4 regions of the Bradyrhizobium sp. HKCCYLRH1034 genome follow, and region 2 is predicted to be linked to each of the others. Evidence: predicted binding sites of a transcription regulator. Region 2 holds the regulator's gene; each other region holds the start of a gene.

The links. Region 2 encodes PhoB, which activates phosphate uptake and scavenging genes when phosphate is short. Its sites were predicted from a motif close to TGTCATNNANCTGTCAT; they were not measured.
Region 1: ACQR0W_RS10850 (DUF47 domain-containing protein) is a predicted target of PhoB. The motif match lies at 5,392-5,408, and genes of this name have one in related genera.
Region 3: phnC (phosphonate ABC transporter ATP-binding protein) is a predicted target of PhoB. The motif match lies at 3,968-3,984, and genes of this name have one in related genera.
Region 4: phnF (phosphonate metabolism transcriptional regulator PhnF) is a predicted target of PhoB. The motif match lies at 2,376-2,392, and genes of this name have one in related genera.

What each region holds. Positions count from the first base shown of each region.
Region 1 covers NZ_JBNPUW010000004.1:129,463-137,106, forward strand. Annotated here, with positions in the region: gene ACQR0W_RS10820 (ArsC family reductase) at 1-284, shown strand, start outside; gene ACQR0W_RS10825 (ABC transporter ATP-binding protein) at 560-1,315, shown strand; gene ACQR0W_RS10830 (ABC transporter ATP-binding protein) at 1,308-2,054, shown strand; gene ACQR0W_RS10835 (ABC transporter substrate-binding protein) at 2,170-3,393, shown strand; gene ACQR0W_RS10840 (branched-chain amino acid ABC transporter permease) at 3,473-4,336, shown strand; gene ACQR0W_RS10845 (branched-chain amino acid ABC transporter permease) at 4,338-5,306, shown strand; gene ACQR0W_RS10850 (DUF47 domain-containing protein) at 5,450-6,094, shown strand; gene ACQR0W_RS10855 (inorganic phosphate transporter) at 6,109-7,116, shown strand; gene ACQR0W_RS10860 (peptide chain release factor 3) at 7,256-7,644, shown strand, end outside.
Region 2 covers NZ_JBNPUW010000009.1:312,391-320,034, reverse strand. Annotated here, with positions in the region: gene pstB (phosphate ABC transporter ATP-binding protein PstB) at 1-784, shown strand, start outside; gene phoU (phosphate signaling complex protein PhoU) at 815-1,531, shown strand; gene phoB (phosphate regulon transcriptional regulator PhoB) at 1,548-2,255, shown strand; gene ACQR0W_RS22980 (trypsin-like serine protease) at 2,403-3,719, shown strand; gene ACQR0W_RS22975 (HoxN/HupN/NixA family nickel/cobalt transporter) at 3,896-5,017, shown strand; gene ACQR0W_RS22970 (HupU protein) at 5,033-6,049, shown strand; gene ACQR0W_RS22965 (nickel-dependent hydrogenase large subunit) at 6,046-7,485, shown strand.
Region 3 covers NZ_JBNPUW010000008.1:337,408-345,051, reverse strand. Annotated here, with positions in the region: gene ACQR0W_RS21420 (carboxymuconolactone decarboxylase family protein) at 1-36, opposite strand, end outside; gene ACQR0W_RS21415 (peroxiredoxin) at 39-593, opposite strand; gene ACQR0W_RS21410 (hypothetical protein) at 1,172-1,357, shown strand; gene ACQR0W_RS21405 (DUF1045 domain-containing protein) at 1,363-2,073, opposite strand; gene ACQR0W_RS21400 (alpha-D-ribose 1-methylphosphonate 5-triphosphate diphosphatase) at 2,080-3,264, opposite strand; gene ACQR0W_RS21395 (DapH/DapD/GlmU-related protein) at 3,261-3,923, opposite strand; gene phnC (phosphonate ABC transporter ATP-binding protein) at 4,098-4,907, shown strand; gene phnD (phosphonate ABC transporter substrate-binding protein) at 4,987-5,919, shown strand; gene phnE (phosphonate ABC transporter, permease protein PhnE) at 6,015-6,899, shown strand; gene phnE (phosphonate ABC transporter, permease protein PhnE) at 6,896-7,644, shown strand, end outside.
Region 4 covers NZ_JBNPUW010000008.1:326,507-334,150, reverse strand. Annotated here, with positions in the region: gene ACQR0W_RS21355 (ABC transporter ATP-binding protein) at 1-726, shown strand, start outside; gene ACQR0W_RS21350 (phosphodiesterase) at 734-1,576, shown strand; gene phnF (phosphonate metabolism transcriptional regulator PhnF) at 1,612-2,337, opposite strand; gene phnG (phosphonate C-P lyase system protein PhnG) at 2,457-2,912, shown strand; gene phnH (phosphonate C-P lyase system protein PhnH) at 2,912-3,523, shown strand; gene ACQR0W_RS21330 (carbon-phosphorus lyase complex subunit PhnI) at 3,527-4,630, shown strand; gene ACQR0W_RS21325 (alpha-D-ribose 1-methylphosphonate 5-phosphate C-P-lyase PhnJ) at 4,627-5,511, shown strand; gene phnK (phosphonate C-P lyase system protein PhnK) at 5,504-6,298, shown strand; gene phnL (phosphonate C-P lyase system protein PhnL) at 6,318-7,016, shown strand; gene ACQR0W_RS21310 (alpha-D-ribose 1-methylphosphonate 5-triphosphate diphosphatase) at 7,032-7,644, shown strand, end outside.

The sequences.
Region 1 (7,644 bases), on a different contig from region 2:
GCGTCGCTTACGAATTCCACGACTACAAGACCGCCGGAATCGACAAGGCTAAACTCAAGGCATGGAGCGACGAGCTCGGCTGGGAGGTGCTGCTCAATCGCGCCGGGACGACCTTCAAGAAGTTGCCCGACGCCGACAAGAACGGACTCACCGAGAGCAAGGCGATCGCGCTCATGCTGGCGCAGCCTTCGATGATCAAACGCCCGGTGCTCGATCTCGGCGGCCGCCGCGTGGTGGGTTTCAAGCCGGATCTCTACGCAAAGGACGTGAAGGCTGCGACGTAGTTGGAGCCGCGATCGCCGCGCGCGTGCAGGAAAATGCCGGTGGTATGATTTTCTATGTCAGCGGGAAATACCGGCCGATTTCAACGCAAGGTCCGCCGGCCGCCTTGCGACGTCGTTGCCCAGCTTTCCGCCTTGCCTAACTCCCTCGATTGACGGCATATTCCGGCGCGAAGCGGTCGCGGGTGGCGACGAGGAATCGTCCAGCCGTCCGGCAGAGCCGCCGTACAGGAAGAAGCGAGGGCCAGGCGCTGACGGCGCCGGCTTGGGGGGAATCTTTGGCTGACGAGTTCATTCTCGAGACCCACGGATTGACGAAGGAATTCGCGGGATTTTTTGCCGTTCGCGATGTTTCGCTCAAGATCCGCCGGGGCACCATTCACGCGCTGATCGGCCCGAACGGGGCCGGCAAGACCACGTGCTTCAACCTGCTGACGAAGTTCCTGACGCCGTCGGCCGGCAAGATTCTCTATAAGGGTCAGGATATTACGGCGACGGCGCCGGCCGACGTGGCACGGCTCGGCCTGGTCCGCTCGTTCCAGATCTCGGCGGTGTTTCCGCATATGACGGCGCTGGAGAACGTCCGCGTCGCCCTGCAGCGGCAGCATGGCTCGTCGTTCGACTTCTGGCGCTCCAAGAGCGTTCTGAACCGCTTCAACAGCCGGGCGCTCGAGCTGCTCGACGACGTCGGCCTCAGCGAGTTCGCCAATATTCCGGCAGTCGAAATGCCCTATGGGCGCAAGCGCGCGCTGGAGATCGCGACCACGCTGGCGCTCGATCCGGAGATGATGCTGCTGGACGAGCCGATGGCCGGCATGGGCCACGAGGACATCGACAAGATCGCCGCGCTGATCAAGCGCATCTCCGCCAAATACACGATCCTGATGGTCGAGCATAATCTCAGCGTCGTCGCCAACCTCTCCGACACCATCACCGTGCTGACGCGCGGGCAGGTGCTGACGGAAGGGCCGTATTCTGAGCTCTCCAAGGATGAGCGCGTCAAGGAAGCCTATCTGGGAGCCGGACATGCCTGAGGTGATGACGGCCACGAAGCCAGGGCAGGCGGCTGCGACCAGCACCATTCTCGACGTCAACAACCTCGAGAGCTGGTACGGCGAGTCCCACATTCTCCACGGCATGAACTTCAACGTGAATGCCGGCGAGGTCGTCACCCTGCTCGGGCGCAACGGCGCCGGCAAGACCACGACCCTGAAATCGATCATGGGGATCATCGGCAAGCGCACCGGCTCGGTTCAGTTCAACGGCCAGCAGCTGATCCGCATGACCTCCGACAAGATCGCGCGGCTCGGCATCGCGCTGTGCCCGGAGGAGCGCGGCATCTTCGCGAGCCTCGATGTCCGCGAGAACCTGCTGCTGCCGCCGGTTGTGCGGCCGGGCGGCCTGACGCTCGACCAGATCTTCGAGCTGTTTCCGAATCTGAAGGAGCGGCTGAAGAGCCAGGGCACCAAGCTTTCCGGCGGCGAGCAGCAGATGCTGGCGATCGCGCGCATCCTGCGCACCGGTGCCAGCTTCCTGATGCTGGACGAGCCGACCGAGGGTCTCGCGCCCGTCATCATCCAGCAGATCGGCCACACCATCGCGCGGCTGAAGAAGGAAGGCTTCACGATTCTCCTCGTCGAGCAGAACTTCCGTTTCGCCTCGACGGTCGCTGATCGCTACTACGTCGTCGAGCACGGCAAGGTCATCGACGGCTTCGCCAATGCCGATCTGTCGGCCAACATGGACAAGCTGCATACTTATCTCGGCGTCTGACCAGCGCCAGCGGCGCTGACCTGGCAGTTCCTTCCGCGGTTTTCTCGCGGTTTTCTTGGTAGAATCTCTTGGCAGTTCTCTTGGCAGTTTTCTTGGAAAGTTCTGGAAGTTGGAAATGAAGAGCAAATTCATCGCGTCGCTGCTGCTGGGAACGGCACTCACTCTCGCCGCTGGCAGCGTCGCTTCGGCCGGCGACAAGACCGTCAAGATCGGCGCGCTGTCCGATCAGTCGGGTCTTTATGCCGATCTCGGCGGTCCCGGCTCGACACTCGCAGCGCAGATGGCGATCGAGGATTCCGGCCTCACCGCGAAGGGCTGGAAGATCGACGTCATCTCCGGCGATCACCAGAACAAGCCGGATATTGGCACCTCGATCGCGCGCCAGTGGTTCGACGTCGACAAGGTCGACGTCATCGTCGACGTGCCGAACTCGGGCGTGGCGCTGGCGGTGAACAACGTCGTCAAGGAAAAGAACGGCGTCTACATCAATTCGGGCGCTGCGACCTCGGATCTCACCAACGCGCAGTGCTCGCCCAACACGGTGCACTGGACCTACGACACCTACATGCTCGCGCACACCACCGGCCAGGCGCTGGTCAAGGCGGGCGGCTCGACCTGGTTCTTCCTGACGGCAGACTACGCCTTCGGCGCCGCGCTGGAGCGCGACACCACGGCGGTCGTGACCGCCAATGGCGGCAAGGTGATCGGCGGCGTCAAGCATCCGCTCAACACCTCCGACTTCTCCTCCTTCCTGCTGCAGGCGCAGTCGTCGAACGCCAAGGTCATCGGCCTCGCCAATGCCGGCGGCGATACCACCAATACGATCAAGCAGGCGGCTGAGTTCGGCATCAATAAGGGCGGCCAGAAGCTTGCCGCGCTGCTGTTGTTCCTGACCGACGTCAAGTCGATCGGGCTCGACATCGCGCAGGGCCTCAACTTCACCGAGACCTTCTACTGGGACATGAACGACCAGACCCGCGTCTTCTCCGAGCGCTTCGCCAAGCGCATGAAGAACGGCGCGCCGCCGACCATGGTGCAGGCGGGCGTCTATGCCGGCTTGATGCATTACTTCAAGGCGCTGGAGGCGCTCGGCGAGAACCCGCATGACGGCGTCAAGATCGTCGACAAGATGAAGTCGATCCCGACCGACGATGCGCTGTTCGGCAAGGGCGAGATCCAGCCGAACGGCCGCACCATCCACACCGCCTATCTGTTCGAGGTCAAGAAGCCCTCGGAGTCCAAGGGCCCGTGGGATCTCTACAAGCTGGTCGGCTCGGTACCGGGCGACCAGGCCTTCACGCCGCTCGACAAGAGCGCGTGCGCCTTGTTGAAGAAATGAACCGCTGTGGCTCCGGCGGCTGAACGTCGCCGGGGCCGCCATCTTCTGGGAAACGCCGAGAGAAAACAGAAACAAGACGATGCAGGCCCTCTACGCACAGCTCCTGGTCGGACTGATCAACGGCTCGTTCTACGCGCTGCTCAGTCTCGGGCTTGCCGTCATCTTCGGCATGCTCAACATCATCAATTTCGCCCATGGCGCGCTCTACATGATGGGCGCGTTCTGCGCCTATTTTCTGCTGAACCTCGGCGGCATCAATTATTGGTGGGCGCTGCTCCTGGCGCCGATCATCGTCGGCATCTTCGGCATGGTCCTCGAGCGCACCATGCTGCAATGGATTGCCGGGCTCGACCATCTCTACGGACTGCTGCTGACGTTCGGATTGGCGCTGATCATCCAGGGCGTGTTCCAGAACTTCTTCGGCTCGTCCGGCCTGCCTTATGCGATCCCGGATCAGCTCCGCGGCGGCATGAACCTCGGCTTCATGTATCTGCCGGTCTATCGCGGCTGGGTCGTCATATTCTCCCTGGTCGTCTGTCTAGCGACCTGGTTCCTGATCGAGCGGACCCGGCTCGGCGCCTACCTGCGCGCCGCCACCGAGAATCCGACCTTGGTGCGGGCGTTCGGCATCAACGTGCCGCGCATGATCACGCTGACCTACGGCCTCGGCGTCGGGCTCGCGGCGCTGGCCGGCGTGTTGTCGGCGCCGATCAACCAGGTGCGGCCGCTGATGGGCGAGCACATCATCATCGTGGTGTTCGCGGTGGTCGTGATCGGCGGCATGGGTTCGATCATGGGCTCGATCATCACCGGCTTCCTGCTCGGCGTGATCGAGGGACTGACCAAATATTTCTATCCCGAGGCTTCCAACACCGTGGTCTTCGTTCTGATGGTCCTGGTGCTGCTGGTGAAGCCGACGGGTCTGACCGGACGGGCGGCCTGACATGACATCCATCACCGACGCAACCCTGCCGATCACCCCGCGCGCGATGCGCGATGAGATGATCGTGTTCGTCATCATGACAGCGCTGCTGGCGATCGTGCCGTGGACCGGGCTCTACCCGTTCTTCGTCATGCAGGCGCTGTGCTTCGCGCTGCTGGCCTGCGCCTTCAACCTCCTGATCGGCTATGGCGGCCTGCTGTCGTTCGGCCATGCGATGTTCCTGGGAACGGCCGGCTATTGCAGTGCCCACGCGCTGAAGGTGTGGGGGCTGCCGCCCGAGCTCGGCATCCTGACGGGCGTCGCCGGATCGTTCGTCCTGTCGGTGATCACCGGCTACATCTCGATCCGACGCCAGGGCATCTATTTCGCGATGATCACCCTGGCGCTGTCGCAGCTCCTGTACTTCATCTATCTGCAGGCGCCGTTCACCCATGGCGAGGACGGCATCCAGGGCATTCCGCAGGGCCGGATGTTCGGCATCCTCGACCTGTCCAAGCCGACGGTGCTCTATTACGTCGTGCTGGTCGGCTTCCTCGCCGGCTTCCTGCTGATCTTCCGCACCATCAACTCGCCGTTCGGCGAGGTGCTGAAATCGATCCGTGAGAACGAGCAGCGCGCGATCTCGCTGGGCTACAAGACCGACCATTACAAGCTGCTCGCCTTCATCCTGTCGGGGACGCTGGCGGGCCTCGCCGGTGCGCTGAAGGTGTTCGTCGCCCAGAATGCCTCGCTGACCGACGTCGAGGTCGGGATGTCCGGCCAGATCGTGCTCATGACCCTGGTCGGTGGGCTCGGCACCGTGTTCGGCCCCGTCGTCGGCGCGTTCGTGATCGTCGGCATGCAGCAATATCTGTCCGGCTTCGGCCAGTGGGTGACGGTGATCCAGGGCGTGATCTTCGTCGCCTGCGTGCTCACCTTCCGCCGCGGCGTCGTCGGGGAAATCGCCCATCTGTTCAAGCGATCCCTCTAAGTCATTGATCTGAAAAGAGATCGTCGAAAGGGCAGAAAGCGGTGGATGATCCGGCCACCGCTTCTGCTGGTGCGCGATCCGGAGTATGACAGTTCTGTGACGGGCCGGCCCTGGCCCGTTTCGGAATGGATGGATCTCGTCCCATGCTGCACTGGTTTCGCGCCGTCCTCCCGCGGGAGGAGCGGTTTTTCGATTTGTTCGCCCGCCACAACAAGGTGGTGATTCAAGGCGCCCATGCGCTGCAGGACATGCTGCAGGGCGGCGACGACATCCTCAGGCATTGCCAGCGCGTCAGCCAGCTCGAGAACGAGGCCGACAACATCACCCGCGAAGTGCTGACCGCTGTCCGCCGCACTTTCATCACCCCATTCGACCGCGGCGACATCAAGAACCTGATCACCTCGATGGACGACGCCATCGACCAGATGCAGCAGACCGCCAAGGCCGTGGTGCTGTTCGAGGTCAAGGAGTTCGAGCCGACCATGCGCGAGATGGGCACCTTGCTGGTCGACTGCGCCAACCTGATCGGAAAGGCGTTGCCGCTGTTGCAGGCGATCGGTCAGAACGTGCCGATGATCACCGCGATCACCGAGGAGATGACCAAGCTCGAGGGACGGGTCGACGATCTCCACGACATCGGGCTGAAGGAGCTGTTCCTCAAGCACCGCAACGCCAACACGATGGATTTCATCGTCGGCGCCGAGATCTATGACCATCTGGAGAAGGTCGCCGACCGCTTCGACGACGTCGCCAACGAGATCAATTCGATCATGATCGAACAGGTCTAGGGTAGGGCCGCGCCGTGGACGCTCAACTCGGCCTTCCGATCCTGGTCGGCCTCATCGCCGTCGCACTCGCCTTCGATTTCCTCAACGGCCTGCACGACGCCGCCAACTCGATCGCGACCATCGTTTCGACCCGCGTGCTGCGGCCGCAATATGCGGTGTTCTGGGCCGCATTCTTCAATTTCGTGGCGTTTGGCGTGTTCGGCCTCCACGTCGCCCAGACCATCGGCACCGGCATCATCGATCCCGCCATCGTCGACGCGCAGGTGATCTTCGCTGCCCTGGTCGGCGCCATCGTCTGGAACCTGGTCACCTGGGCCGCCGGCATTCCGTCGTCGAGCTCGCATGCGCTGATCGGCGGGCTGGTCGGGGCAGGGGTCGCCAAGGCCGGCATCTCGGCCACCGTGTGGAGCGGCCTGTCCAAGACCGTGCTCGCGATCGTGCTGTCGCCGCTGGTCGGGCTGGTGCTGGCGATGATCCTGGTCGCGATCGTGTCCTGGGCCTCGGTACGCTCGACGCCGTTCGCGGTCGACCGCGCCTTCCGCATCCTGCAATTCGCCTCGGCCTCGCTCTATTCGCTCGGCCATGGCGGCAACGACGCGCAGAAGACGATGGGCATCATCGCCGTGCTGTTGTACTCGCAGGGCCGTCTCGGCGAGCAGTTCACGGTGCCGTTCTGGGTCGTGCTGTCGTGCCAGGCCGCGATGGCGCTTGGCACCCTGATGGGCGGCTGGCGCATCGTCCGCACCATGGGCCTGCGCATCACCAAGCTCAACCCGATGCAGGGCTTCTGCGCCGAGACCGGCGGCGCCATCACGCTGTTCCTGGCGACGTTCCTCGGCGTGCCGGTGTCGACCACCCACACCATCACCGGCGCGATCGTCGGCGTCGGCGCCGCCCGCCGCGCCTCCGCGGTGCGCTGGAACGTGGCCGGATCGATCGTCTACGCCTGGATCTTCACGATTCCGGCCTCGGCCATCGTCTCGGCGCTGACGTTCTGGCTGGTGTCGGTGCTCCGGCACTGATCCGGGGCGGGCGAGGGGCAACTCGCCGGTTGGAGTTGCGGTGCAAAACGCCTATATGGAGGGCGCGCGGCGGCCGTGATCCCGCGCCTTTCCCATCAAATCGCCCGCTCTCTGGCCCCGAAACGACGTCCGCCGCCTCATGTCCGATACAAGTTTGACGACCGAACAGCCGTCCCGCTCCGCGCTCTCCGATGAGGTCGCGCGCCGGCGCACCTTCGCCATCATCTCGCACCCGGACGCCGGCAAGACGACGCTGACCGAGAAGCTGCTGCTGTTCGGCGGCGCCATCAACCTCGCCGGTCAGGTCAAGGCCAAGGGCGAGCGCCGCAACACCCGCTCGGACTGGATGAAGATCGAGCGCGAGCGCGGCATCTCGGTCGTCACCTCGGTGATGACCTTCGAGTTCGAAGGGCTGGTGTTCAACCTGCTGGACACGCCGGGCCACGAGGACTTTTCCGAAGACACCTATCGCACGCTGACCGCGGTCGACTCGGCCGTCATGGTGATCGACGCCGCCAAGGGCATTGA
Region 2 (7,644 bases):
CGCTCTTCACGGCAAGGCGCTTCCGGATGCGCCGGCCAAGGTGACCGCGCGCAACCTCAACTTCTACTACGGCGACCATCATGCGCTGAAGAACATCAACCTGTCGCTGGGCACCAACCGCGTCACCGCGTTCATCGGCCCGTCCGGCTGCGGCAAGTCCACGCTGCTGCGCATCTTCAACCGGATGTACGATCTCTATCCGGGGCAGCGGGCGACCGGGCAGCTGATGCTCGACAACACCAACATCCTCGATCCCAAGCTCGATCTGAACCTGCTGCGTGCCCGGGTCGGCATGGTGTTCCAGAAGCCGACGCCGTTCCCGATGACAATCTACGAGAACATCGCCTTCGGCATCCGGCTCTATGAGAAGATCTCCAAGTCGGAGATGGACGACCGGGTCGAGAAGGCGCTGCGCGGCGGCGCGCTGTGGAACGAGGTCAAGGACAAGCTCAACGCTTCGGGCCTGTCGCTGTCAGGCGGCCAGCAGCAGCGGCTGTGCATCGCGCGTACCGTGGCGGTCCGGCCGGAGGTGATCCTGTTCGACGAGCCGTGCTCGGCGCTCGATCCGATCTCGACCGCCAAGGTCGAGGAGCTGATCCAGGAACTCGCCGAAAACTATACGATCGCCATCGTGACGCATAACATGCAGCAGGCGGCGCGCGTCTCCGACAAGACCGCCTTCATGTATCTCGGCGAGCTGATCGAGTTCGACGACACCAGCAAGATCTTCACCTCGCCGAGTGATCGGCGGACCCAGGATTACATCACCGGCCGGTTCGGCTGACGCCGACGACATTGTCTTCAGGAGATCATCATGGCCAGTGAACATACCGCCAAGGCGTTCGACAGCGATCTGCAGGACCTCACCCGTCTGGTATCGGAGATGGGCGGCCTCGCCGAGCGGCTGATCGTCGATTCCGTCGATGCGCTGGTGCGGCGCGACATCGCGCTCGGCCAGAAGGTGGTCGCCACCGACGCCGAGGTCGACAAGCTGCAACGCATCATCGAGGAGCGCGCCGTTCTTACCATCGCCCGGCGACAGCCGATGGCGGTCGACCTGCGTGAGATCGTCGGCGCGATGCGCGTGGCGACCGATCTGGAGCGCATCGGCGACCTCGCCAAGAACATCGGCAAGCGCGTCGCGGCGCTGGAGAGCGACTTCCATCCGCTGAAGCTGATCCGCGGGCTCGAGCACATGACCGATCTCGTGCAGTCGCAGGTCAAGACGGTGCTGGACGCCTATGCCGCGCACGATTTGCCGGCGGCGATGACGGTGTGGAAGGGCGATGAGGAAGTCGATGCCATCTGCACCTCGCTGTTCCGCGAGCTCCTGACCTACATGATGGAGGATCCGCGCAACATTTCGTTCTGCATCCACCTGATGTTCTGCGCCAAGAACATCGAGCGCATCGGCGATCATGCGACCAACATCGCCGAGACGGTGTTCTATATGATCGAAGGCCAGCAGATCATGGACAAGCGCCCGAAGGGCGACATGACGAGCTTCGCATCGACGATCCCCGGCAACTGAGAGAGACGGTTCAGACATGGGCGCCCGAATTCTGGTGGTGGAGGACGAGGAGGCGCTGACGACGCTGCTGCGCTACAACCTCGAGGCCGAAGGCTACGAGGTCGAGACCGTGGCGCGCGGCGACGAAGCCGACACGCGCTTGAAGGAGCGTGTTCCCGATCTCGTCGTGCTCGACTGGATGCTGCCGGGCCTGTCCGGCATCGAGCTGTGCCGCCGCCTGCGGGCGCGGACCGAGACCCGGCAGTTGCCGATCATCATGCTCACCGCACGCGGCGAGGAGAGCGAGCGCGTGCGCGGCCTCGCGACCGGCGCCGACGACTACATCGTCAAGCCGTTCTCGGTGCCGGAGCTTCTGGCGCGGGTGAAAGGCCTGCTGCGGCGGGCGAGTCCGGAGCGGCTGGCGACCGTGCTGTCCTATGGCGACATCGAGCTCGACCGCGAGAAGCGCCGCGTGGCGCGCTCTGGTAGGCCGATCGATCTCGGCCCGACCGAATACCGCCTGCTCGAGTTCTTCCTGGAGCATCCCGGCCGCGTGTTCAGCCGCGAGCAGCTGCTCGACAGTGTCTGGGGCCGCGACATCTACATCGACGAGCGCACCGTCGACGTCCATATCGGCCGCCTGCGCAAGCTGCTCAATCCCGGCCGCGAGCAGGACCCGATCCGCACCGTGCGCGGCGCCGGTTATGCGCTCGATGATCGCTTCGCCAAGAGCGAGCAGGTGTAAGGGGCGATCGGGCGTGAGGACGCAGCAGGTGTGAGACGCGAGGCGGCCCGATTGAGGAGATCGCGGTCCGCTTTCCGCCACGCCGCCGCCGTCTTGATCGTGTCTGCTTCGTGGCCCGTCACGATGTTTCGGTCCCAGCGGACGCCCTTGATCAAGACCATCATCATATCTCTTGCCGTGCTGCTCGGCGGCGCGGCGGGCGCCACGGCCGCCGAGCTCGAAGACGCGGTCGCGGCGGCAGGCAACGGGCAGCATGCGGCGGCGATGCGACGGCTGCTGCCGCTGGCCGCCAAGGGCGATGCGCGGGCGCAGTTCGACGTCGGCTTCATGCACGCCTTCGGCTGGGGCCAACCGCGCAACCCCGCCGAGGCGCTGGCGTGGTACCGCAAGGCCGCCGATCAGGGGCTCGCCGTCGCGCAGCACTATCTCGGCATCGCCTACGTCAATGGCGAAGGTGTTGCGAGCAATTACGGCGAAGCCGGCCGCTGGTTCAGCCGCGCCGCGGCGCAGGGCTTCGCCCAGTCCCAATACATGCTCGGCCTGATGCTGCTCGACGGCCGCGGTGTGAAACAGGACGTCGTGCAGGGCTATGCCTGGCTGGTGATGGCGGGCCGTAGCGGCGTGCGATCGGCCGGCCGCGACGTGCAGCGGGTCAAGTTGACCGAGCCGCAGCGCGTCCAGGCTCAGAGTGCCATTGCGGCCTGGCGGCCGAAGCCGGAATCGGCGGAGGCCGGCATCGCCGCTCCGCGTCCGGAGCAACTGCTCGGGCTCGACCGCCACATCGGCGAGGTCGTCGATCCCACCTCGTGGCCGGCGTCGTCGATCGGCGTCGTCACCGTCGCGCAATACTCGACCGGCGGCTGGTGCACCGGCACGCTGGTCGCGCCGCGCGTCGTGCTCACCGCGGCGCATTGCGTGTTCAACGGCGTGGCGCAGGTCAGCCCCGGCAACGTCCGCTTCCTGGCCGGCATGAACAGGGGCACGCCGGCGGCATCGTCGGTCGCCGACAAGCTGATCGTGGCGCCTGATTTCGTCCCGACCCGGCACGACAGGTGGTCGCTCGACCGCTCGCCCGCCGATTGGGCGCTGATCGTGCTGAAGGACGCGCTGCCGTCGAAGCCGGTTGAGGTCAGGGCGCTGACGCGCGAGGAATTGCAGGCTGCGACCACGGCCGGAACCATCTCCGAGATCGGCTATGGCCAGGAGCGGCGCTATTCGCCGACCGGCCAGCGCAATTGCAGCGCCGGCATGACCAAGGACGGGATGCTGCTGACGGTGCATTGCCTCGCCAATTTCGGCTATTCGGGCTCCCCCATCATGGCCGAAGTCGGCGGACAGCCGGCCGTGGTCGGCATCTTCTCGGCGTTCCACGAGGAGACCCGGCTGATGTTCGCCGCCCCCGCGAGCCAGTTCGAGGCGGTCGTGCGGCGCGAGATCGCGGCACAGAGTGCCTCGGCGCGGTGAGCGAAGGAGGGGCGAGAGAAGAAGATGTCCCGCCGCTGGTCATGATCTGTGCGTGACTGGATAGCGGGTTGCCAAGCGAGAGGGCAATCCGGGAAGGGCCGCCCACGTTTTCCTGCAGCTTTTGCCTGCAGCGGGGGGCTTTACCGAACTGGCCTGGCTCTTGCTATAGTCCGAGTATGACGATTGTTCAAATTGATCATCCTCGTGCCCCTCGGCTGCTGTGGTGGCGATCGCAGCCCGGCCGCAACGTTGCGCTCGTCGGCGGGCTGGTCGCCGCCAACGCGCTCGCCTGGGCCTGGGCGTTCGCGCTCTACGCCGACCGGCCCGCCATCGTCGGCACCGCGATGCTGGCCTGGCTGCTCGGACTGCGCCATGCGGTCGATGCGGATCACATCGCGGCGATCGACAACGTCGTGCGGAAGCTGGTGCAGGACGGTAGCGCCCCGCGCGCCGCCGGCCTGTATTTTGCGCTCGGCCATTCCAGCGTCGTCGTCATCGCCACCATCGTCGTGAGCCTCATCGCCGGCGCCGACCTCCTGGATGAAGAGAGCGCGATCAGGGCGATCGGCGGCGTCATCGGCACGTCGGTGTCGGCCGGCTTCCTGCTGCTGATCGCGTTGGCGAACCTCATTCTGTTCGTGAACCTCTGGCGCCGCGCCGCACAGCCGCAGTCCGAGATGGAAACCGCCGGAAGCCCCGGACGGGGCATCCTCATCCGCCTGCTGCGCCCCGTGCTCCGCCTGGTGGGACGCGCCTGGCACATGTATCCGCTCGGTTTCCTGTTCGGTCTCGGCTTCGACACTGCGAGCGAGATCGGGCTTCTCAGCCTGTCGGCGACCGAGGCCGCGCGCGGCGCGAGTCTTGCGCACGTGCTGGTGTTTCCGGCGCTGTTCGCGGCGGCGATGGCCACCGTCGACACCGCCGACAGCATGCTGATGGTCGGCGCCTATCGCTGGGCGCTGACCGATCCCGCACGCAAGCTGCGCTATAACCTCGTGATCACCGGCGCCTCTGTCGCGATCGCGCTGGTGATCGGCGGCTTCGAGGCGATCACGCTGTTGGCGCCGCGGCTTGGCCTGACCGGGGGATGGACGAGGGTCGCCACCGCGCTGGGCGACGATGTCGCCAATCTCGGGATCGTCGCGATTGGCCTGTTCGGACTGATCTGGGCGATCGCCATGCTGCTCGGTCGCAGCCAGCGCGGTTCCGAGGCTATGCCCGGGGAAGCGCTTGCCAGTGTTCATGCGGGGGCGCTAAACCCGCCGGTGATACGAAGCGGAACGCTTAAGACGGGCTAGGAGCGGGGCCTTATGATGGTCGGCTCTGAGGGAACGATCAGGATGCTATGGCTGCAGGGTGCGAGCTGCGGCGGCTGCACCATGTCGATCCTGGAAAGCGGCGCGTCCGGCTGGTTCGACGAATTGCGCCAATCCGGCATCGATCTGGTGTGGCATCCCTCCGTCAGCGAGCAGACAGGGGACGAGGTCCTGGAGCTGTTGGAGGCGATCCGCGACGGTCGCGAGCGGCTCGATCTGCTGGTGCTCGAAGGCTCGGTGGCGCGCGGACCTGGCCTGACCGGCCGCTTCAACATGCTCGCCGGCACCAACCGCTCGATCTATCACTGGCTGCTCGATCTGGCGCCGCTGGCCGACTACGTCGTTGCCGTCGGCAGTTGCGCCGCCTATGGCGGCATTCCTGCTGCCGGCATCAACCCGACCGATGCGGTCGGATTGCAGTTCGAGGGCAGCGACATCGGCGGCGCGCTCGGCGCGGGCTTCCGCTCGAAACGCGGGCTGCCGGTGATCAACGTCGCAGGCTGTGCGCCGCATCCGGGTTGGATGATGGAAAGCCTGCTGGCGCTCACCTCGGGCGATCTGTCGGCAGACGGCCTCGACGCAGTCGGCCGTCCGACCTTCATCGCCAATCACCTGGCGCATCACGGCTGCTCGCGCAACGAGTTCTACGAGTTCAAGGCGAGCGCGGAGACGATGTCGGAGCGCGGCTGCCTGATGGAGCATCTCGGCTGCCGCGCGACGCAAGCGGTCGGCGACTGCAATCAGCGCTCGTGGAACGGCGGCGGCTCCTGCACCAAGGGCGGCTACGCCTGCATCGCCTGCACCTCGCCGGGCTTCGAGAGCGCGCAGAACTATCTGCAGACGGCCAAGCTCGCCGGCATTCCCGTGGGGCTTCCGACCGACATGCCCAAGGCCTGGTTCGTCGCGCTCGCAGCGCTGTCGAAATCGGCCACGCCGCGTCGCGTCCGAGTCAATGCGACGGCGGATCATGTCGTGGTGCCGCCGGGCCGTGCCGGCGACAAGCGCCGTCCATGACGCGGATCACGGTCGGACCGTTCAATCGTGTCGAAGGCGATCTCGAGGTCAGGCTCGATATCGAGAGCGGTCGCGTCACGAGGGCGGAGGTGACGGCGCCGCTCTATCGCGGCTTCGAGCAGATCCTGGAGGGGCGGCCGTCGCTGGACGCCCTGGTGATCGCACCGCGAATCTGCGGCATCTGCTCGGTGTCGCAATCGATCGCCGCCGCCGCGGCGTTGCGCCAGGCCATGGGTATTGCGGCAGCGCCAAACGGCGTCCTCGCGGCCAACATCGCGCACGCGGCCGAGAACGCAGCCGACCATCTGACGCATTTCTACATCTTCTTCATGCCGGACTTCGCCCGCGACGTCTACGCCTCGCATGCCTGGCATTCGGCTACGGCCGAGCGCTTCGCGGCCACGAAGGGCAGCGCGGCCCGCGATGCGTTGCCTGCCCGCGCGCGGCTGCTCGAGATCATGGGCCTGATCGCCGGCAAATGGCCGCACAGTCTCGCCTTCCAGCCAGGCGGGACGACGCGCGCGATCGAGCTCGGCGAGCGCGTGCGGCTCAACGCGATCGCGGCGTCGTTTCGCGGTTTCCTTGAACGCGTCGTGTTTGCCGACAAGCTGGAGAACGTGCTCGCCTTGTCGACATCGGACGAGCTCGACCGTTGGCGGGAGGGCCGCGCCGGCGACTTCGCGCATTTCCTTCGGCTGGCCGATGCGCTCGCGCTGGCCGACCTCGGCAGCGGACCCGGTCTCTTGATGAGCTTCGGCGCGTATCACGATTTCAATGGGGCTCGTTTTCGCGCTGGTGTCCGCACGAGCAGCGGCGAGGTCCACGCTTTGCCGTCGGACGGCATCACCGAGGACGTCTCGCACGCCTGGATGCACGATACGTCGCTCGATCCGGCCGAGAGCCGCACCGTGCCCGATGCCGACAAAGCCGACGCCTATAGCTGGTGCAAGGCGCCGCGTCTTGCGGGAGAACCGGTCGAGGTCGGCGCTCTCGCAAGGCAGGCCATCGACGGTCAGCCGTTGATCACCGCGCTGCTCGCGAGCGGTCGCAGCAATGTCCGCAATCGTGTCATCGCCCGGCTGATCGAAACTGCGCGGCTCGCGCTGTCGATCGAGCACTGGATCAAGGGGCTGCGTCTCAACGAGCCGTTCTGCGACAGCAGCGCCAGCGCGGCCGACGGCAATTTCGTCGGGCTCGTGGAAGCTGCGCGCGGCAGCCTCGGCCACTGGCTCGCGGTGCGCTCCGGCCGGATCGAGCGTTATCAGATCATCGCGCCGACGAGCTGGAATTTCTCTCCGCGCGACGCGGATGGGGTAGCGGGCCCGCTCGAACAGGCGCTGGTCGGCACCGAGGTCGGCACTGCCGGCGCGCGTGCGGTCGGCATTCAGCACGTCGTGCGGTCGTTCGATCCCTGCATGGTCTGCACGGCCCATTGAGCGCGCTGCACACAGGCAGGCAGCAAGCGGAAACAAGCTTGTCGGTGCAAAGCGCGTGATTTCCGATTATCGCGCGCGATCCGCCTTCCAAGGATCCACGATCGCGGCCTCGCTGCTGCAAGCATCTGGAATCATTATGATTCAAATCCAGCAATGATG
Region 3 (7,644 bases), on a different contig from region 2:
GTCCGGGATCTGGTCCTTCAGCTGCTCGATCGACACGATCAGGCGACCTTCAGGGTCTCGCCGCCGACTTCGCGGTTGCACGGGCAGAGCTCGTCGGTCTGCAGCGCGTCGAGGACGCGCAGCGTATCCTTCGGAGCGCGGCCGACATTCAGGTTGGTCGCATAGACGTGCTGGATGGTGTTGTCGGGATCGACGATGAAGGTGTAGCGATAGGCGACACCGTCGGGCGAGCGGACGCCGAGGCCGTCGACCAATGCGCCCTTGGTGTCGGCGAATTGCCAGATCGGCAGCTTGTGCAGATCCTTGTGGTCGCGGCGCCAGGCGAGCTTGCAGAACTCGTTGTCGGTCGAGCCGCCGAGCACGACGGCATCGCGGTCCGCGAAATCCTTCGCCAGGCGCGCGAACTCGGCGATCTCGGTCGGGCAGACGAAGGTGAAATCCTTCGGATAGAAGAAGATGATCTTCCACTTTCCAGGGAAGCTGGTCTCGGTCAGGGTCTCGAAGGCGCTCTCGCCCTTCTCTTCCTGAAGATGAAAGCCGGGTTTCACGCCGACGATTTCAAACGATGGCAGCTTGCTTCCGATTCCGAGCATTGGGGCACTCCAAGAAAATTATTGCGCTGCAATAGCGAGGCGCATTGTGCATTGCAAGCGATATGCCATTCGTTTTTAGTATCAGTGGATTGTCGAAAACCCGACACGTGGCGGCAACATGCTGCGAGTGCGAGGCCGTGGCGATGGGGAGCTTTTGGATGGAGCTGGCTTGGAGCGTCGGCTTCGTGACATTGCGATCGGACATCGAGCGACGACAGCCGGAGCGCGCGCGTCGTCGCCACGGCAAAATGAGGTTGATATCCGCTTGGTCGAAGCGCCATGCGACGTCGTGTTGACGGTCTCGACGACGCCCGACGTGCAATTTCTTTGTGCGGCCGAAGTGGCAAAATTGACATTATCGCCTTCGTCGCGATGCACGTTTGACCACGGCGACTCGCTAAGCGGCATGAAGGCGACAAGCCGTCGGCAGATCACGGCGCGGCACGGTGCAAGGTGTCGCACGGCGCACAGTGTTGTCAGCTTTTCAGCAGATCGCGTCTGTTATTTCGCCTTGCTGCGCGATGACCTGACCATAGTCTCCTCGCAGATTTTCATCGGCCTGGGAGGAGTTCATCACCATGAGCGAAACTGTCTCGGCACCAAATGCAAGCGCGAGCCTGTCGATCGATCGACGATTTCTCGCGACCTCAGCCGCGCTCGCGGCAGGATGGGGAGCCCTGCCGCGGGAGCGCGCCGACATCTCGCCGCCACTCTCGGTCTTCGGCCGCGAGGCGCCGCCGCACTATGCAGCCATGCCGAGCTGACGCCGCTATCCCCCCTGGACGGCCGTGAGCGGCCAGTCTCCGATGATGCGGAAACGTTCGTGGGCATTGGCCTGGCGGAACAGCACAATCCTGTCGATCCGGAGCTTTGTCAGTGACAGTGCCGCGAATCTCTCCTGCAGCATCATCAGGATCGGCCGGCGCCGTTCGTCGGACAGCCGGCAGGTCAGCGTCATGTGGAAGCGGAAATCCTCCATGACATAGGGATAACCCCAACGATCGAGATGATCGCGCTGCCGTGGTGTCAGCAGATCCGGCTTGCGCCGAGCACGGTCGTCGGCCGTCATCGGAGCGCGAAATGGCTCAAAGGCCTGGACACAATCGGCCGCGAGCTGTTGCAGCGCCGGCGACGGCTCGCCGGGGATCATCGCGATGAAGCCGCTGATCGCGTCCACGATCGGACAGATGGCCGGGACGGCTCGCGGCGTGGCCGCGAACGCGGCACAGGCGCTGCGGAGCGCGGCTTCGTTCTCCGCATCCGACAGCTCGAACGGAGCCTTCAAGGTCGCGTGAAAGCCGTATTTGCGCGGGTCTGCGGTCAGCTCAGCCCAGTCTGGAAGCGCGCGGACGATCTCGCTCGGAAAGCTGCGGTCATCGCCGCTCCACGCGTCGTATCCGAGCAGGCTCGCGCCGAATTCCGCCAGATCCGCCGTCGCTGGTGGAGCATAATAGATCGCATAGCGCAGAAGATTGGCCATGGTTCGCTACTCCGCCGCCATGGCACGCGCCGGCCGGGCGTTCAGCCGGTCGGTCTCGGTGAGATAGACCAGCCGGCCGGACGCGATCACGGCGACGACATGGGGGCGCAACGGCACGCGGTCGTCGACCAGAATGATATCGGCGCGGCGGCCCTCGGCGAGCGTGCCGCGGTCCGCCAGCCCGGCTGCGCGTGCAGGGCTGCCCGAGATCAGATCCCAGGCGCGCGCCAGCGGAAGAACGCCGTCGGCCGCAAGCCGGTACGCTGCCAGCAGCGGCGCTGGATAGTAGTAGTCGGAGGCCAGCACCGAGCAGAGGCCCTTGGCGATCATGTCGCTGGCCTTCGTCCACCCGGTATGGCTGCCGCCACGGACGACGTTGGGCGCGCCGAATACGATCGCGTCGTCCCCTTGAGCGGCCTCGCGCGCGGTCTCCTCATTGACCGGAAACTCTGCGATGGTCACTCCCTGGCTGCGAAACGCCTTGCGCATGGCCGGGCTGTTGTCGTCATGCGACAGCATGCGGACACCAGCCTTGCGTGCGATCTCGGCCAGCCGCGCGATCGAGGCCGGAACGGCGTCGGCGCGAGCGGCGATGCGCGCGACCAACCGGTCGAACTCCGCGCCGGGCAGGCCGGTGCGGTCGACCATGCGCTGGCGCTTGTGCGGCTTGTCCAGACTCGCCACCGTCGAATCCATGTGATCGTTGAAGGCGAACAGGTCAACGCGCCGGTCGGCGAGCCACCGGCCGATCTCCTCCTCATCGTCGAGATTGAAGGTCTCGTGACGCAGATGAAAGCGCGTGTCGGCTGCGAGCCGCGGGCGCAGCGCTTCGATCGATTCGAGCAGGCGCCGCGCATTGTCGGCGCTGCGCAGGCCCGGCTCCCATGACCAGGTCGTCGCGTGAAAGACCGTGGTGATGCCATTGCTGATGGCCTGGCGGTCGCTGTCGATCAGCGCAACGTCTGTCGGGAAATCGACCCCGGCGCGCGGCATCATCTGGCGCTCGAACGCATCACCATGAATGTCGACGATGCCGGGAAGCACGGTGAGCCCCTCCGCATCGAGTTCGAGACCCGACCGGCGTCCCGGTGTCCCGATGCCGGCGATCACGCCGCCGGATATGATCAAGGAGGTGTCGACGAAGTCGGTATCGACGAGGCAGCGGCCTCGCGAGATGGAGATATCGGTCATGGGGCGGCACTCTGCCGCACCGAGACGCGTGCGTCGAGGGCAGCCTCGTATTTGTCGAGAAACGCGGTGATCGCGAGCTTGCGGAAATCCGGCAGCGCCGCGCGCAGCGCCTCGTGATTCCAATCCCACCACGCCAGATCCAGCAGCCGCTGCTCGACCTCGCGCGGAAACCGGCGCTTGATCGGGCGCGCCGGATTGCCGGCGACGATGGTATAGGCCGCAACGTCCTTGGTGACGATGGCGCCGGCCGCCACGACCGCGCCGGTGCCGATGTTGCGGCCCGGCAGCACGATCGCGCCATGGCCGATCCAGACATCGTGTCCGATCTGGACATGATGCTCTCTCCGCCAGGCGAAGAACTCCGCATCGTCCGGCTCTCCTGGGAAATAGGCGCTGGCGCGATAGGTGAAATGGGCCTGCGTCGCCCGCTGCATCGGGTGGTTGCCCGGATTGATCCGGGTCATCGCCGCGATCGAGCAGAACTTCCCGATCCTCGTGTAGGTGATCTGGGAATCGTTGACCACATAGGAGTAGTCGCCCATCGTCACCTCCTGCAGGATGGTGCGGGCGCCTATCTCGCAATAGGCGCCGAGCGTCACGTCCTGGAGCTTGGCCGAAGGGTCAACGGTAGGTTCAATCGAAAGCGACTTGCCGGCCATCTCGCGTCCTGTCTCTACGCCTGTGAGGGTGTTGGATCTCCCTTATGACAGAGGCGTGACATCTGCATGACTGCGGCCAGCGTGTGGACGGATGTGGCGCCGCAGTGTCGCTGTCACATAACTGTAGAATCCAGACGTTAGCGATAGGCCAAAGCGAGGCGTCTGGAGAATTCAATGCTGGTGGTGGATGGCCTGACGTGCCGTTTTGGCATGAAAGCCGCAGTCGACAATGCATCCTTCTCTGTTGCACCGGGCAGCTTCGTCGGCGTGATCGGGCGTTCCGGCGCCGGCAAGTCGACCCTGCTGCGGTCCATCAATCGCCTGAGCCCGGTGAGCGGCGGCCGCATCCTCTTCAAGGATCTCGACGTGACGGCGCTGCGCGGCCGTGACCTGCGGCAGTGGCGCGCGCGCTCGGCGATGATCTTCCAGCAGTTCAATCTGGTCGGCCGATTGGACGTGCTGACGAACGTGCTGATGGGGCGACTGGCCGAAATCCCGTCGTGGCGCTCGCTGGCGCAGCTCTGGCCAGCGGAGGATGTCGCCATGGCGCTGTCGGCGCTCGAGCAGTTCGACATGGCCTCCCTCGCCGCGCAGCGCGCCGATCAGCTCTCGGGCGGGCAGCAGCAGCGCGTCGCGATCGCGCGCGCGATGGTGCAGAACCCCGAGATCATTCTCGCAGACGAGCCGATCGCCTCGCTCGATCCCCGTAACACCAAGATCGTGATGGACGCGTTGCTGCGCATCAACAAGCATTTCGGCATCACCGTCGTCTGCAATCTGCATTCGCTCGATCTGGCGCGCAGCTATTGCGATCGCCTGATCGGCATGGCGACCGGACGGATCGTGTTCGACGACGTGCCGTCGGCGCTGACGGCGCAGATCGCACGTGAACTCTACGATCTCGAGGCGGACGAGGTGATGGGTTCGATCCATCCGGCACCGGCGGCAACGGTGCCGGTACTCGGCGAAGCGGCCGTGGCCTGAGACGCGGATTTCTGCAAGCTCGAGCTTCCGCATGGCGCGGGGGCGAGACCTGTTACTTACTGCAACAAGAGGGCATGTTATGATCAATCGTCGCATCGTTCTGGCGGGCGTCGCTGCGCTGGCTTTCACGGCCTCGGCGTCAGCCGAGGACTGGAAGGCGAAGTATCCTGAGCTGACCTTCGCCGTGGTCCCGGCAGAGAACGCCTCGGGTGTCACCGAGCGCTGGACGCCTTTCGTGAACTATCTCTCGAAAGAGCTGGGCGTGAAGGTGACGCTGCGCATCGCCAACGATTATGCGGCCGTGATCGAAGGCCAGCGCGCCGGCAACATCCACATCGCGAGCTACGGTTCGGCCTCGTTCGCCCGCGCCCGGCTCACCGGGGTCAAGACCGATGCCTTCGCCAACGACATCAACTCCGACGGCAGCACCGGCTACTATTCGGTGTTCTTCGTCAAGGCGAGCAGCCCGTACCGGAAGGTCGAAGACCTCAAGGGCAAGAATCTCGGCCTCGTCGATCCGAACTCAACGTCGGGCAACAACGTGCCCCGCTTCGAGCTCAACAAGATGGGCGTGACCGACGCCGAGACGTATTTTGGCAAGGTTGTCTTCACCGGCAGCCACGAGAACGCGGTGCTGGCCCTGTCGCAGGGGACTGTCGACATCGCGGCCAACCAATGGACGAGCGACAACGACTCGACGCTGGCGCAGATGCTGACCAAGGGCATGCTGAAGAACGCTGACGGTTCGCCGATGAAGAAGGACGACTTCCGCATCATTCACAAGTCGGCGCCGATCATCAACGGCCCCTACGCCTACAACACCGACCTGCCGGCCGATCTGAAATCGGCGATCGCCAAGGCCTTCTTCGATGCGCCGATCAAGGACAAGGCCGCCTTCGACCGTCTCTCCGACGGCCAGAAGAAGGGCTTCCACCCTGCCACGACGAAGGACTGGGATGGCACGATCGACCTGATCAAATTCGTCGACAGCCTGCGCAAGAAGGCGTCCTGATCGACGATCCATCGATGGTGAGCCGGGTCTCGTGGGGCCCGGCTCGTCCGTTGAAGAATCCCTCGCACGTCCGAACCAAGAGCAGCACGAAGCCGATGGCTGTTGCCGTTTCGATCCTTCCGAGCCAGCAGCTTGCGGCTCTGAACGAGACCTATCGGCGGGCCGTTTCGCGCCGCCGTTTGCGTCTTGCCCTGTCCGCCATGGTATTCCTGGCGGTGCTCTTCGCCGCGGCCATCGGTGCCGAGGTCAATCCGCGGACGTTCTATACCTACTTCGGCAACTTCATCAGCTACTTCGATCGCATCTTCACGCTCGACGACGGGCAGCGGGTCTGGACCAATCTGCCCGAATGGTTCTGGGGCTTCAGGAAGTGGCTCAAGCTGTTGGCAGAGACGCTGCTGATCAGCTACGTCGGCACGATGGCCGGAATGCTCGTCGCATTCGGTCTCAACTTCTTCGCCGCCGAGAACACCTCGCCCGCGCCGTGGATCCGCTTCACGGTGCGCCGGCTCCTTGAATTCGCCCGCACCGTTCCGAGCGTCGTGTTCGCCCTGATCTTCGTCATTGCTTTCGGGCTTGGGCCGATCCCGGGCGTCCTCGCCATCGCCCTTCATTCGAGCGGTGCGCTCGGCAAGCTGTTCTCCGAGGTCGTCGAAAACGCCGACATGAAGCCGGTCGAGGGCGTGCGCGCCACCGGCGCGAGCTGGCTGTCCTGCATGCGCTTTGCCGTGCTGCCTCAGGTCATCGCCGGCTTCTCCAGCTACACGCTGCTGCGGTTCGAGATCAACGTGCGCGAGGCGTCCGTGATGGGCTTCGTCGGTGCCGGCGGCATCGGCCAGGAGCTCGTGGTCGCGATCCGCAAGTTCTACTATTCCGACGTCAGCGCCATTCTTGTCATGATCGTGGTCACCGTGTTCCTGATCGACATCGGTACCGGCTGGCTGCGCGGCCGCCTGTTCGGCTCGGAGGCCCGCACATGAGTATCTCCGGCTCACCCGACCCGAAGCAGCTCGCCGAGCGCTATCCGCAGATCTTCAATCGGCCGTTGTCCGCACGCCTTGCAACGCCGCTCGTGCTGGCGTTGGCCGTGGCGATCTTCGTCTTCGGTCTGGTCGATCTCGACTTCTCGCCGTCGCGGATGCTGTCCGGCCTCGGCCAGCTCGGCTGGATCGCGCGGATGATGCTGCCGCCGGATCCCGGCTCATCGCTTCCGATTTATCTCAAGGCGCTCGGCGAGACGCTCTCGATCGCGGTGCTCGGCACCACCTTGGCGGCCGTGTTCGCTCTTCCGGTCAGCCTGCTTGCAGCCAGGAATATCATCCCGTCGGCGATCTTCCGTTTTCCGGTGCGTCGCCTGTTCGACACCATTCGTGGCGTCGACACACTGATCTGGGCGCTGGTCTGGATCAATGTCGTCGGCCTCGGGCCGTTCGCCGGAGTGCTGGCGATTGCGGTCTCGGATTTCGGAGCGCTCGGCAAGCTGTTCTCGGAGGCGATGGAGAGCGCCGACCGGCGGCAGGTCGAGGGCGTTCGCGCTGCCGGCGGCAGCCCGCTGCATGAGATCCGCTTCGGCCTTCTGCCGCAGGTTCTTCCCGTGATTGCCGGCCAGGTGCTCTACTTCATCGAATCCAACACGCGCTCGGCGACGATCATCGGCATCGTCGGCGCGGGAGGCATCGGGCTGCAGCTGGCGGAGCAGATCCGCGTGCTGGAATGGCAGAAGGT
Region 4 (7,644 bases), on a different contig from region 2:
GGCGTGCCCAAGCCGGAGCGCGCCGCGCGGGTCGCAGAGCTGGTCACGTTGACCAACCTCGCCGGCCTCGAAGATCGGCGAATCGATCAGCTCTCGGGCGGCCAGCGCCAGCGCGTCGCGCTGGCGCGCGCGGTCGCGATACGGCCGAGCGTGCTGCTGCTCGACGAGCCGCTCACCGCGCTCGATGCGGCCTTGCGAGAGCGCCTGCGCGGCGAGCTCAACGGCTTGTTGCGCACGCTCGGCATCACGGCGATCTACGTCACGCATGACCAGGCCGAAGCCATGGAGCTCGGCGACCGCATCGTCGTGATGCGCAAGGGCGCCATCGCGCAGATCGGGACGCCGCGCGAGATCTATTTCTCGCCCGCCGATCGATTCGTCGCGGAGTTCGTCGGCGCGGCCAACATCATCGAGGCGCCGATCGACGGAGCCCAGCTCGTTCTGCCGGGAGGTCGGCAGCCGATCGCCGATCCCGGTCCACGTAACCTGGCGGTGGCGATGGTTCGGCCGGAAACGATCGGGATCGTCGATGCCGCGGCATCGAGTCTGACTGGCGTCGTCGACAGCGTCCGCTTTGTCGGCGACCGGCAGCGGATCATCGTCCGCGACGCCGCCTCAATTGCACTGACCGTGGACGCGCCGAATTCGATCAGGGTCGCTGCGGGAGAGCGGATCGGCCTGCGGATTGCAACGGACTCCATTCGGCTGTTGCCGGAGAAAGGCTGATCTGCTGATGACCAAGAGCCCCGTCGTCATCGCCCAGATATCCGACCTGCACATCAAGGCGCCCGGCCGGCTCGCCTACCGCCGCGTCGATACGGCGCGCGCGTTGACCCGTTGCATCACGGAGCTCAACCGGTTCGAGCCGAAGCTCGATCTGGTGGTGATCTCGGGCGATCTCGTCGATACGCCGTCGCCGGCCGAGTACGATCATCTCAAGGATCTTCTCGCCGAGCTCGAAACTCCATTCGTCGCCGTGCCCGGCAATCACGATTCACGCGAGCTGATGCGCGCGGCGTTTCCGGGCGCTCTGCATGGTCAACCCACCAGTCCGCTGAACCGGTGCGTAGAGTTGGCCGATCTCGATCTGCTTCTGCTCGATTCCAGCGTGCCCGGCCATCCGCATGGCGAGCTCGATGAAGCGAGTCTGCAATGGCTCGACGCCGCGCTGTCCGGATCCAGCGAAAGGCCGGCCCTGCTGTTTCTGCACCACCCGCCGTTCGCCACTGGCATCTGGCACATGGACCGGCAGAACCTGCGCAACGCCGACGATCTCGCGGCCGTCCTCACGCGCCATCCGCGGGTGCAACTGATCGGGTGCGGTCACGTTCATCGCGCGACGCTGACCCGGTTTGCGGGCATCCCCTGCACGATCTGCCCGGCACCGAACCATGCCGTCGCGCTCGACCTGGCCGAGCTTCGTCCGCCATCCTTCCGGATCGAGCCACCGGCCTTTCACCTTCATGCCTGGTTTCCAGGACCGGGATTTGGAACGGTCGTCACGCATCAGGTGCCGATCGGGGATTTCGACGGGCCGCATCCGTTCTTCAATCAGGACGGCACGCTCATCGACTGAGGGCGCAAGAACGAAGCGAGGCGGCGGGGTCTGGTCTAGCTCTCGACCTCGAACGTCACGCGCTCCGCCGCGAAGCGCGAGCGCTTGCTGACCAGCGGCGTCCCATCGGCATCGATGTCGGTGCTGTCGACCACCAGCACCGGACGGCCCAGCGCGAGGTCGAGCCGTGCGGCGTCGCTCGCGTCGGCGATGGCCGCCGTGATCCTGGTCGCGCCGCGGCGATAGTCGCGAATGCCGTAATGCGCAAGCAGCGCCGTCATCGAGCGGAGCGATGCGAAGATGTGGCCGGCCTCGGGAAATCGCTCGGACGACAGCCAGGACGTGCTGACGCAGATGGGGGTCTTGTCGGCAAGACGCAGTGCCTCGATTCGGACCAGCGGCGCCCCCGTCTTCAGTCGGAGCGCGTGCGCGAGTTCGCGCGTCGCCGACTCTTCGGACGCTGCGATCAACTGTCCGCGCGGCTCGCGCCCGCCGGCGCCCACGATCTCGGAGAACCTGGTTCGCGATCTCAGGGGATATGACAGACGAGGCGCTTCGACATAAGTGCCGCTGCCGCGCTCGGCGCGCACGAGGCCGCGCTCGGCCAAGGTCGCGAGCGCGCGACGCACCGTATGACGGTTGACGCGGTAGGTTTCGGCGATCTCGGTCTCGCCGGGCAGGCGGGTGCCGGCCGCGAAGCGGCCGTCGGCGATGTCGCGCTCGATGCCGTCGGCCACCCGGCGCCACAGTGCCACGCCCGAGTCGGCGCCCTGCATGCTCATCTGCGGTTCTCCGCTGCACGACCTGAAAATCACGCCCATGTCATCAAACAGTCATGGCGCTTCGTTACGAAGTTGTCTATTAACATAGACAACTTCGCGATAGCAAGTTCGGGGTGAAGATGGAAGGCGAGACCGCGATGCAGGACCGGCGCAGGACGGCGATGCGGGTATTGGCGCATGCCTCGCATGCGGACATCCGCGCCAGGCTCGACGGACTGGCGCTGCCTGAGTATCGCGACCTGCGTCCGGCGGAGAATGGTCTCGTGATGCTGCGGGGCCGGATCGGCGGTGATGGTGCGCCGTTCAATGTCGGCGAAGCGACGGTGTCGCGCGCCGCGGTACGGCTGGAGAGCGGCGAGGTCGGGTTCGGCTATGTGCTCGGACGAGACGCCGGCAAGGCGCGTCTGATGGCGCTGTGTGACGCGATGATCCAGTCGTCGAGCCATGCGCGATCGATCGAGACTCAGGTGGTCGCGCCGCTGCAGGAGCTGATGCGCGCATCGCGGGAGCATCGAGCGGAGGAGGCTGCGGCCACGCGTGTCGATTTCTATACGATGGTGCGAGGAGAAGGCTGATGGCTGCTGCCGCTTCCGATCTGCAGCCTGGTTTCGCCGACAATGTCCTGTCCGCGCAATCGACCTTCCGTACCGTCATGGAGGCCATGGCGCGTCCGGGCAATGTGCGGCAGGTCGAGGGCGATGTCGGCCGGCCGTCGTCGTTGATGCCTGGTGCTGCCGCGATCGCGTTGACCTTGTTCGATCACGATACGCCGATCTGGCTCGATGCGCCGCTCGCCGGCACGCCCGAGGTCGGCGCCTGGCTCAAGTTTCACACCGGGGCGCCGATCGTCGCCGATGCCGCGCTCGCCTGCTTTGCGGTGGCGGCGGACCCCGAAGCGCTGCCTGATCTGAATTCATTCGCGCTCGGCAGTGCTGAATACCCTGATCGCTCGACGACGCTGATCCTGCAGGTGCCGAGCTTGTCCGAGGGGCCGGCGTTCAAGCTGCGCGGTCCAGGCATCGACGGGGCGACATCGTTCCGTGCAACGGTCGCGCCCGCCGATCTGTTCGAGCGGCTGTCGATCAATGAGAAGCTGTTTCCGCGTGGTGTCGATGTGGTGCTGGTCGATGGCTCGTCCATCGTCGCCATCTCGCGAACGACCCGACTCGTTTCCGCAGGAGAGTGAGGCATGTATGTTGCCGTCAAGGGTGGCGAGCGCGCCATCGAGAACGCGCACCGGCTGCTGGCGCATGAACGCCGGGGTGATCGCGATGTGCCCGAACTTTCGCTGGCGCAGATCTCCGAGCAGTTGGGGCTTGCCGTCGATCGCGTGATGGCCGAGGGCTCGCTGTACGACCGCGAGCTCGCGTCGCTCGCAATCAAGCAGGCACGCGGTGATCTGATCGAGGCGATCTTCCTGGTGCGTGCCTTCCGCGCGACCCTGCCGCGCTTCGGTGCGACCGAGCCGGTCGACACCGGTGCGATGCGGGTGCAGCGGCGCGTCTCGTCGACCTTCAAGGACATTCCGGGCGGCCAGGTGCTCGGGCCGACCTTCGACTATACGCATCGGCTGCTCGATCCGCAGTTGGCGGCCGCCGCCGAGCCGGAGCCGCCGGCCCGTGCCGAGGCGCCGAATGCGCCGACGCCACGTGTCACCGATATTCTCGGCCAGGACGGGCTGATCGAGCCGTCGCCGCAAGCCGATGTTGGCGCGCCGGTCGGCGATCTCACCCGCGATCCCCTAGGCTTTCCCGCCGATCGTGATCTGCGGTTGCAGAATCTCGCACGCGGTGATGAGGGCTTTCTGCTCGCGCTCGGCTACTCGACCCAGCGCGGCTACGGCCGCAACCATCCCTTTGCCGGCGAAATCCGCTTCGGCGAAGTCGAGGTCGAGTTCGTGGCCGAGGAGGTCGGGTTCGCGGTGCCGCTCGGATCGATCGAGCTGACCGAATGCCAGATGGTGAACCAGTTCAAGGGATCGGCAACCGAGCCGCCGTGCTTCACGCGCGGTTACGGTCTCGCCTTCGGGCAGAGCGAGCGCAAGACGATGTCGATGGCGCTGGTCGACCGCGCCTTGCGGGCACGCGAGCTGGGCGAGGATACGGTCGCGCCGGCGCAGGATGAGGAGTTCGTGATGTCGCACTCCGACAACGTGCAGGCGACCGGGTTCGTCGAGCATCTGAAGCTGCCGCACTATGTCGACTTCCAGTCCGAGCTCGGCCTGCTGCGCAAGCTGCGCCAGGAATTCGCCGAGGCCAATGCCGTTCCCGAATTGAAGGAAGCTGCGGAATGAGCGCGCCGACCTACAATTTCGCCTATCTCGACGAGCAGACCAAGCGGATGATCCGTCGCGCCATCCTGAAGGCGATCGCGATTCCCGGCTATCAGGTGCCGTTCGCGAGCCGCGAGATGCCGATGCCCTATGGCTGGGGCACCGGCGGTGTGCAGGTCACCGCCGCCATTCTCGGTCCCGACGACGTGCTCAAGGTCATCGATCAGGGATCGGACGATACGACAAATGCGATCTCGATCCGCAAATTCTTCGCCAAGACCGCGGGCGTCGCGACCACGACGTCGACGGAAGAGGCGAGCGTGATCCAGACCCGGCATCGCATTCCCGAGGCGCCGCTTCACGAGGGGCAGGTGCTGGTCTATCAGGTGCCGATCCCGGAGCCGCTGCGCTTTCTCGAGCCGCGCGAGACCGAGACCCGCCGCATGCATGCGCTGGCCGAATATGGCCTGATGCACGTCAAGCTCTATGAGGACATCGCACGCTTCGGCCACATCGCGACGTCCTACGCCTATCCGGTCAAGGTCAATGCGCGCTACGTGATGGATCCGTCGCCGACGCCGAAGTTCGACAATCCCAAGATGGACAATTGCCCGGCGCTGCAATTGTTCGGTGCGGGACGCGAGAAGCGAATCTATGCCATTCCGCCCTATACGCCGGTCGTCTCGCTGGATTTCGAGGACCATCCGTTCACGCGCTACAAGTTCGATGCCCCCTGCGCGCTGTGCGGCGCGGAGGATTCCTACCTGGACGAGATCGTGACCGACGACAAGGGCAGCCGCATGTTCGTCTGCTCCGACACCGATTACTGCGAGGGCCGCCAGGCGTCCGGACATCGTGGCGAGCAGAGCGCCGCCCCGCACAAGGAGAGCGCCCATGGCTGAGATGATCAGCGCATCCGATCAGCCGCTGCTCGTCGCGGAAGGGCTTGCGAAGAGCTACGGCCGGTTGGCAGCCTGCCGCGACGTCTCCTTCGTGCTCTATCCCGGCGAGGTGCTCGCCATCGTCGGCGAGTCCGGCTCGGGCAAATCGACACTCCTGCAGATGCTGTCGGCGCAACTGGCGCCGACGTTGGGCCGCGTGTCCTATCGGATGCGGGACGGGGTGCTGCGCGATCTTGCCGGCCTTGGCGAGGCGGAGCGCCGTTTTCTGTTCCGCACCGATTGGGGCTATGTCCATCAGGACCCGACGCAAGGCCTGCGCATGGCGGTCTCCGCCGGCGCCAATGTCGGCGAGCGGCTGATGGCGGTCGGCTGGAATCACTACGGTCGGATCAGGCAGACCGCCTCGTCCTGGCTCGCGCGCGTGGAGATCGACGTTGCCCGCATCGACGATGCGCCGCGGACCTATTCCGGCGGCATGCGGCAGAGGCTGCAGATCGCGCGCAATCTCGTGACCGAGCCCAGGCTCGTGTTCATGGATGAGCCGACCGGAGGACTCGACGTGTCCGTGCAGGCGCGCCTGCTCGATCTGATGCGCAGCCTCGTCAACGAGCTCGGCCTCGCCGCCATCGTCGTGACCCACGATCTGGCCGTGGCGCGGTTGCTGTCTCATCGTGTGATGGTCATGAAGGAGGGGCGGGTGATCGAGACCGGCCTCACCGACCAGGTGCTCGACGATCCGCGCGAGCCGTACACACAGCTCCTCGTGTCCTCGATCCTGCCGCCATGATGCAATTGGGCCCAATGCGATGACCGTGATGATCGATGTCGAGAATGCAGAGAAGACCTTCACCATGCATCTGCAGGGCGGCATATCGCTGCCCGTGGTGCGCGGCGTGTCGTTCCAGGTCAAGGCCGGCGAATGCGTCGTGTTGTCGGGACCGTCGGGTGCCGGCAAGTCGTCGATCCTGAAGATGATCTTCGGCAACTACCGTTGCGATGGCGGACGCATCGGCGTCCGGCACCTCGGCGAGATGACCGATCTCGCCGGCGCCGAGCCGCGCCTTGTCCTCCATGCGAGGCGGCAGACCATCGGTTATGTCAGTCAGTTCCTGCGCGCGGTGCCGCGCGTCCCTGCGCTCGATGTCGTTGCCGAGCCGCTGCTCGCGGCCGGCCTGCCGCGCGACGATGCGAGGGTGCGGGCGGGGGGACTGCTGCGGCGGCTGAACATTCCCGAGCGGCTGTGGTCGCTGCCGCCATCGACCTTCTCGGGCGGCGAGCAGCAGCGGGTCAACATCGCTCGCGGCTTCATCTCCGATGTCCCGGTGCTGCTGCTCGATGAGCCGACCGCGTCGCTCGATGCGGCGAACCGTGCGGTCGTGGTCGACCTGATTGCGGCGAAGAAGAAGGACGGGGTGGCGATGCTCGCGATCGTGCATGATGACGATATCCGTGCGCAGATTGCGGATCGCATGGTCGACGTCATGACATTCGCCGCGGCGGCGTAAAGGGACAAATTGCAGATGAGCGCGAACATGTCCGATCTCGTGATAGGCAATGCCAGGCTGGTCCTCGCCGACCGGGTCGTCGAGCAGGGCTGGGTGGCGATCGCCGGAGGCCGGATCGCGGAACTGGGCGAGGGGGCGGCGCCGGCCGGCAGCCTGGATGCCGGCGGCGACCTGCTGATGCCCGGGTTGGTCGAACTGCACACCGATCACCTCGAGGCGCATTTCGTGCCCCGCCCCAAGGTCTATTGGGATCCCGTTGCTGCGGTCATTTCCTATGACGGGCAACTTGCGACCGCGGGCATCACGACGGTGCTGGATTCGCTGCGGGTGTGGAGCGAGGAGGGCGCCGAGGGCGTCGACGGCCAGGCCAATGTGCTCGCGGAAGCGATCGCGACGGCGCGCGACGGCGGGCTGCTGCGGTCCGATCACTTCCTGCATCTGCGCTGCGAGGTGCCGATGCCGACCGTGGTCGAGGAGGCGCGGCAACTGGCGGGGCGTCCGGATGTGCGGCTGATGTCGCTGATGGATCATACGCCCGGGCAGCGCCAGTTTCGCGACGAAGGCAAGCTGCGCGACTACTATCGCGGCAAGAGCGGCGGCAAGACCGATGCGGAGCTCGACGTGATGT